2 linked regions of the Tunicatimonas pelagia genome follow. The main gene of each other region encodes a partner of the protein of the gene in region 2 in a complex. Links are inferred from orthologs where the notes say so. Each region holds a gene or a part of one and is shown on either strand. Other genes may lie near its edges.

Region 1 (3,281 bases), 990 kb from region 2 along the record:
GACGATAAGCGGGATAATCCATTTGATAGGCATTAGCCTGATAGTTATTGAACATCTTTTCTCGCGCTTTTTCTATGGTTTGTTTAGTAGGGGCAAGTGCCTGAATGCGTTCAATCTTTGTACAAGATTTACATTACCCCTTTTTAAACAACAGTGTAGCCACGATAATCAGCACTGCACCAATCACAAACTGACCAGTAACGGTTTCATCAAAGAGTAGTATGCCGTACAAACTGGCAATAACCACTTCCAGATAGGCCAGATAAGAAAGAGTAGATGCTCGCATCTTTTGTAGTGCCTGAAAAAACATGCCGAAGGCCAACACTCCAATAAAAATTGAAAAGAGTGTGATTAGTCCGTACGTTGGTAGGTCAATCTTATTTAAATAAGGTAGGGCAAATGGCAAAAAAATGAACCCACCCAGTAGATTCTGAAAGAACACGGTCTCAAAGCCAGTGTACTCCTGCGAGGTTCTTTTGAAGATAAGCACCGTAAATGCGTACAGCATAGATGAGAGCGACATCGCTCCCATACCAATGAGGTCTTGTTCATCCGTGGTAACTTGCTGGTCAGAAAATATGATGACAATGCCAATAAGGGGTAGAAATAGAAGAATCTGATTACGCCGAGGAATAGATTCTTTTAGCCAAATGCGGCTGTAGAGCACCGTAAATACTGGCCAAGTGTAAAAAATAACAATCGCATTAACGATACTGGTATAAGAATAGCTAGCGATAAATAAGAACAGTCGTCCTGCATTTAGCAGCGACCCCACCAGCAGCCACTTAGCCGAGTAGCGGAACAAACGCCTTCGGCGAATGAGCTTGAAGTAACTAAACAGTAATACCGTAGGAATTAACGTGCGGAAAAAAGTAAGTACAATAGGTGGTAAGGCTATTATCTTAATAAAAGCCCCAGCTGAACCAAGAATTAGAATGGCAAGTATCGCCAGCAGATAAGGGTTCATGCTACAGCATCCACAATCTCCAGACGGCCGACAGCAGCACCAATAGTAACGAAGCTGGAATCAGATACTTCCAGCAGAGGTTCATCAGTTGATCCACCCGCAGCCGGGGATACGTCCAACGAACCCACATTTGCACAGCTACCAGCAGTAGTGTTTTACTAAATAGCCAGAAGATACCCCAAGTATGAGCCAACCAAGTGTTGGGTTCACCAGTAGTCCAATCGGCTAAAGTTACCACTCCGAGATTGGGTAACGGGGTATTCCAACTTCCCAGAAAGAGGATTGTCCCTAAAAAGCTCACCAGCAGCATCATGGCGTATTCGGATAGCATGAACAACGCCCAGCGAAAGCCAGAGTACTCGGTATGATAGCCGCCAATTAGTTCTGATTCCGCTTCGGGCAAATCAAACGGGGCGCGGTTGCTTTCAGCGAGTGAGGCGATGAAGTAGATGATAAACGCAAAAAACAAAATCGGAACCCGAACGATGTTCCAAGATAAAATTCCGCCGATATGGGTTACATCAATCTGCCAATTGGCAATGCCAAATAGGTACACCGGAACAGTCGTGACTTCCGTAGATAAAATGCCTTGTTGGTAAGAAATAGTCTGAAGATCGAAACTTTGAGAAACAATAACCACACAAAGCACCGACAGTCCCAGCGGAATTTCGTAGCTGATAATTTGCGCGACCGACCGCAGTGCTCCGTAAAGTGCGTACTTGTTATTAGAACCCCAACCAGCCATCAGAACTCCGACTACATCCAGCGAGACAATCGCCAGAAGGAAGAATAGGCCTATCTCAGCGGTAGAACCCCGAAAACCAGAGGTAAGTGGTAGTACTGAGAATCCGGCGAAAACCGCCACAAAAATAATAACCGGAGCAGCCAGAAACAGGATACGATCCGCCGCTTTGGGTACAATATCTTCCTTCTGAATTAGCTTTAACAGATCAGCCACCGTTTGTAGCAGTCCGTACTTACCTACTTCCATGGGTCCCATCCGGTCTTGAATGAAGGCTGAAATCTTCCGCTCGGCGTACACACCTACCACCGTAAAGCCCAGCAAAAACGGAAGGAAAAACAGAAACGTACCCATAGGCAGGCAAATTACGAAAAAAGATGATTCAGCAGTCCACAGTAGTCCGTCAATAGTCCATAGATTCGCACAAGAGAGATCATAATTAGTCATTAGCTGTTGTCAACTACCTCTCGGCAATTGTTCATCGTACATTGCTAATTGTTCATTGCACGCTGCTCATTGCATAAAGCATTTCGCGGGCTATTTGGCGACAGCGTTCGTCGTACTGTTCGCGCTCTTGTGGGGTGTTATCGTACTGCTTGGGGTCTTGGTAGGGAAGGGAGAAGCGGGCATCGGCACCAGGTATAAACGGGCAAGCTTCATCGGCATCGGAACAAACCATAATGGCCGCAAACAAGCTTCGGGGATTTTCCGAATGATCGTACTTTTTAGAAAACATCGGTATAGCAGGATGATCATTGTCCCATGAAGCTAGATATTGCGGGTTGCTGCTAGATTTGTCGGTTTGAGAAAAATTTACTCCAGCCCGTTCTAACGCGGCTACCGCGTTCGGATGAAAAGCCGTAGCCTCAGTGCCCCCTGAGAACGTACGAATATTGGGTAAATGATAGTAGTAAGTCGCTGCCTGTAACCAAAATTGACCGAAGTGGCTTCGTCGCGAATTATGCGTACAAATTACTACCAGGTTGGTTGTTTTTTTAGCCGACAATTTTTGAGAAACATAGCTACTCACTTCTTGCAAGTCAGCTTTCCGCTGGGCAGTGATTTGATTATATTCTTCAGTTGCAGTCTGAATGTAGTACGCTAAATCATTGTGTAACATGCGGTTAGATTTAGAGTTGGTAAAAGTTGGAGTTCGTTTACCCGATCAAACAACCTGCTAACGTATCAGTTAATATAGATGAATAATTTTTTAAGAAATAATTTTTTTTGATATGAAGACGATGACCAAAGAAGACTTGCAGACACTCGCTGATTTTTCCGGGATTAACTGCGTTAGTATTTATATTCCTACCCATAAAAAAGGCCATCAGGTGAATGAGGGACAGGATGCAATTTTACTGAAAAATCACTACCAACAAATTCGCCAGCAACTGAAGGATAAAGATATTTCGGAAAGCGAGGCTAACGAATATTTAGTACCTATCAAGCAGTTGATAGATGATAATGATTTTTGGCGTTACCAGGAACATGGGTTGGCAGTTTTTCTAGGAACCGATTATTTTAAGTACCTAAAGTTACCCTATTCGGTGCGGGAGTTTAACATGCTTAGTA
Region 2 (3,088 bases):
ACCGATGCCGAAAACGCCACTAAGAAAATACCAATCTTTGAAAGTCTGCAACTGAGCACCAGCTACAATCTTGCAGCTGATTCATTTAATCTAGCTCCATTTAACATCTCAGCGCGCACTCGACTACTAGACGGAAAAGTATCTATCAATGGAGGGGCTACCGTAGACCCGTATATTTATATTCCTGATCCGACCAACCCGAGGGATACTGCCCAGAATGGTGAAATATTTGCCCGATTGGTTAAGTTCGATCAGTACGCCTGGCAGACAAGGCCTACCCCTGATGGGTTGGGAGGGGTCAATGAGCGGAACTTTAGTATTGGTACGCTTTCTCGCGCCAATTTTAATATAAGTACTCGGCTGCAACCCAAAGCTAAGGAGAATAAAGAAGAGGGAGGCGATCCTGAAGATGATATAGACCCCACGGTAGATGAACTAAACCAGCTAGAACTGGTAGGCCCCGCCTTCAATGATTACGCTGATTTCGATGTAGCTTGGAGTTTGCAACTGCGCTATGCCTTTAATTATCGGAAAAACTTAACTAGAGAGATTATTCAGCCAGCCCCGCGAGAGAATGAATTTGCTCCTGAGCCTACCGCTAGTCCATTTACCCAATCGCTACAGTTTTCGGGCGATGCTAACCTTACGCCTAAGTGGAAAGTACGCTTTCAGTCGGGCTACGATTTTGAGCGGGAAGAAATTACCCAAACCAACGTCACTATTTTCCGCGACTTAGACTGCTTCGATTTTCGATTTGATTGGGTTCCCTTTGGGCGGTTTACCTCCTACTACGTGCAGATTAACGTAAAGTCCTCTATGCTGAGCGATCTGAAGCTTCAGCGTCGCCGAGTGTGGCAGGATTTCTTCTAGTTTGAAGCGTTCATGTATTCGTGTACTCAGGTGTTTGAGTTCAGAGTTTTTTACTCCGAGTTAAGAAGCAGTAATTTTGAACACTCGAACACTCTGGATTACAACTGTCGCTGGGCTACGTAGGCCGCCCCAATAAGTGCCACTAACAGCAGCACTGCGGTTAGCTCGAAGGGCAAAATAAAATCGCTCATTAGTTGAATACCAAGGGTGGATACCGTAGAAGCCTGAACCGTCTTGGCGGTCTGTAGCCATACCAAGCTACTCATATCAATAAACCAAATAGCCTGCGCTAACAAGAAGAATAAGGCTCCGCCAATAAGCAGTCCCCAAAACTGGTTGTGGTGTTGGGTACGCACTGATTTTCCGGCTACCTGGTTGGTGAGCATCACTCCGAAAACGAGCAACACCAATACTCCACCCACGTACACCAAAATTTGCATCACGGCCAAAAAATCAGCTCCGGCCAGTACGTATACCGCTGAAATTCCCAGAAAAGTCAGTAGCAGCGAAAAGGCTGCGTACAACACATTGCGGGTAAACAGGATAACGATTGCTGAAAGAACGACCAATCCGGCAAAAGCATAAAAGGCTATTATTTCTACCGATAGATTCATTCTTCGGATGGTGGTTGGTTAGGTTTTTTCTTCGGAACAGGAATTCTAGGTTTAAAGACAGGCTTTGCCCCCACTTTAGGGCGAACCGTTGCTTTAGGTTTAGGGGCGGCCGCCTTAGCGGCTACTTTTTGCTTCTGGTATTCCTCAAACTCTTGTTGCTTCTCTGCTATTTCTGCTGCCGTCATTTCGGAAAAGGCAAAGGTATGCTCTTGAATATCAAAAACACTGAAGTCGTACTCTTTGGTCATGGTGAGGCATTCGGTAGGGCAAACGGTGGTACATAAGCCGCAAAAGCAACACTTGGCCATATCAATATCAAACGTTGCGGCATAAAGTCGTTTGGACGAACCATCGGAGGTTTTACCAATCTCTCCCGTAGCTCGCACCGGTTCAATCTCGATGCAATCAACCGGGCAAATTTTCGCGCACTTATCGCAGACGATGCAGTCGTCAATCTCGTTATGAAGCTGGTAACGCCCAATATCCGGTACCGGAAAAGTTTCGTGCGGGTACTGAAGGGTAACAATACCGTTTTGCCGTTCAAAGTAATTATCTTCGGCTACACCCATCGGTTCCCGCTTCTGTCGGGCTTGCCACAGATGGCGGAAGGACAGTTTCAATCCCGTTAGCAATGAACTAATCGCCTCCCCAATATTTCCGAAATAAGAATTATTCGCTCCTCGATGGCTCATAAAACCTTCTTTCTGAGTAATCAATTAAAACACTGCTATTTACCCAATTCTTTTCATTTTGGAAAAGCAAAAGCAACATTCTATCTTTTCAAATTGACTACAGAACAAATAGTACCAAGAGTTTTATGGTAGAGAATAAAGATAGAGACTACAAAAGTCTTCGTTTAGCTATTGGGTCTAGAGCAGACTTAAAAAAGCTTGCGGAGATTTGCGTTTGCTTTGCTAACGCACAAGGAGGCGAAATAATAATCGGTATAGAAGATGCTACCAGTGAGCCTCCTACTAATCAAAGGGTGAATCAAACTAATGTCAACGAAATAATGAAGAAGCTTCGCGGACTTACGGACGGAGTGGGTATTGTCGATCCCTCCATCATACGGCATATCAATGGTGGTGAATACTTTGTATTGAAGATATTGCCTTCAGTTAGAGCTATCGCTACAACTTCCTCAGGAAAAGTATTTATTCGGGTATCTGATAATTGCTTTCCCGTTAGTAGTAATGACCTAACGCATTTGGCTGCCGAGAAAACAGCCTTTCAGTGGGAAATTATTACTCCTCAGAAAGTCTCTTTATCGAATGCTGATGAAGCTAAGGTAAATCTATTCATACAGGATATTAGATCCTCTGATAAAGTCTCGGAGTTCATTAAAAACAAAGAGGCGGCAGAAATAGCAGAATTTTACCAACTGGTTAACTCTGAAGGAGGCCTAACTAATTTGGGCATACTATGGCTTGGTACACCTGCTCAACGTGCACGCCTCAACTATCCGCTCACGATTCAGTATATCGTTTATAATGAGCGAGAGGAAAAGATTAGAAAAAGAGACTGGCATTTTCATCGGTATAATCCTAAAGAGTTATTATTAGAATTAGAGCGTGAGGCAGTAGAACTTACTTATAGCACCGAAT

Evidence for each region.
Region 1: the proteins of P0M28_RS11380 (region 2) and P0M28_RS15720 are in contact, whole or in part, in a cryo-EM structure (PDB 6ZJN), measured with the Thermus thermophilus proteins. The link is inferred for Tunicatimonas pelagia from one-to-one orthologs. Residues at the interface, in WP_096411123.1 of Thermus thermophilus: Thr2, Leu3, Lys4, Leu6, Ser9, Thr13, Tyr16, Leu17, Val22, Thr23; in WP_096411122.1 of Thermus thermophilus: Arg41, Phe42, Val44, Arg45, Met46, Thr296, Tyr354.

Annotation. Positions count from the first base shown.
Region 1 is NZ_CP120683.1:3,682,540-3,685,820, reverse strand. The notes cover bases 17-2,969. They hold P0M28_RS15720 (complex I subunit 1/NuoH family protein), read right to left. Parts: upstream 2,064-2,969; coding sequence 969-2,063; downstream 17-968. Other genes in these bases: P0M28_RS15710 (baeRF3 domain-containing protein), read left to right, coding at 2,942-2,969; P0M28_RS15715 (low molecular weight phosphatase family protein), read right to left, coding at 2,209-2,829; P0M28_RS15725 (DMT family transporter), read right to left, coding at 134-967; P0M28_RS15730 (hypothetical protein), read right to left, coding at 17-55. Also shown: more of P0M28_RS15730, read right to left, coding at 1-16; more of P0M28_RS15710, read left to right, coding at 2,970-3,281. UniProt on the Escherichia coli protein: NDH-1 shuttles electrons from NADH, via FMN and iron-sulfur (Fe-S) centers, to quinones in the respiratory chain. The immediate electron acceptor for the enzyme in this species is believed to be ubiquinone.
Region 2 is NZ_CP120683.1:2,694,024-2,697,111, reverse strand. Bases 329-3,088 are described here. They hold P0M28_RS11380 (4Fe-4S dicluster domain-containing protein), read right to left. Parts: upstream 2,177-3,088; coding sequence 1,481-2,176; downstream 329-1,480. Other genes in these bases: P0M28_RS11375 (ATP-binding protein), read left to right, coding at 2,302-3,088; P0M28_RS11385 (NADH-quinone oxidoreductase subunit J family protein), read right to left, coding at 969-1,484; P0M28_RS11390 (putative LPS assembly protein LptD), read left to right, coding at 329-870. Outside these bases: more of P0M28_RS11390, read left to right, coding at 1-328. UniProt on the Escherichia coli protein: NDH-1 shuttles electrons from NADH, via FMN and iron-sulfur (Fe-S) centers, to quinones in the respiratory chain. The immediate electron acceptor for the enzyme in this species is believed to be ubiquinone.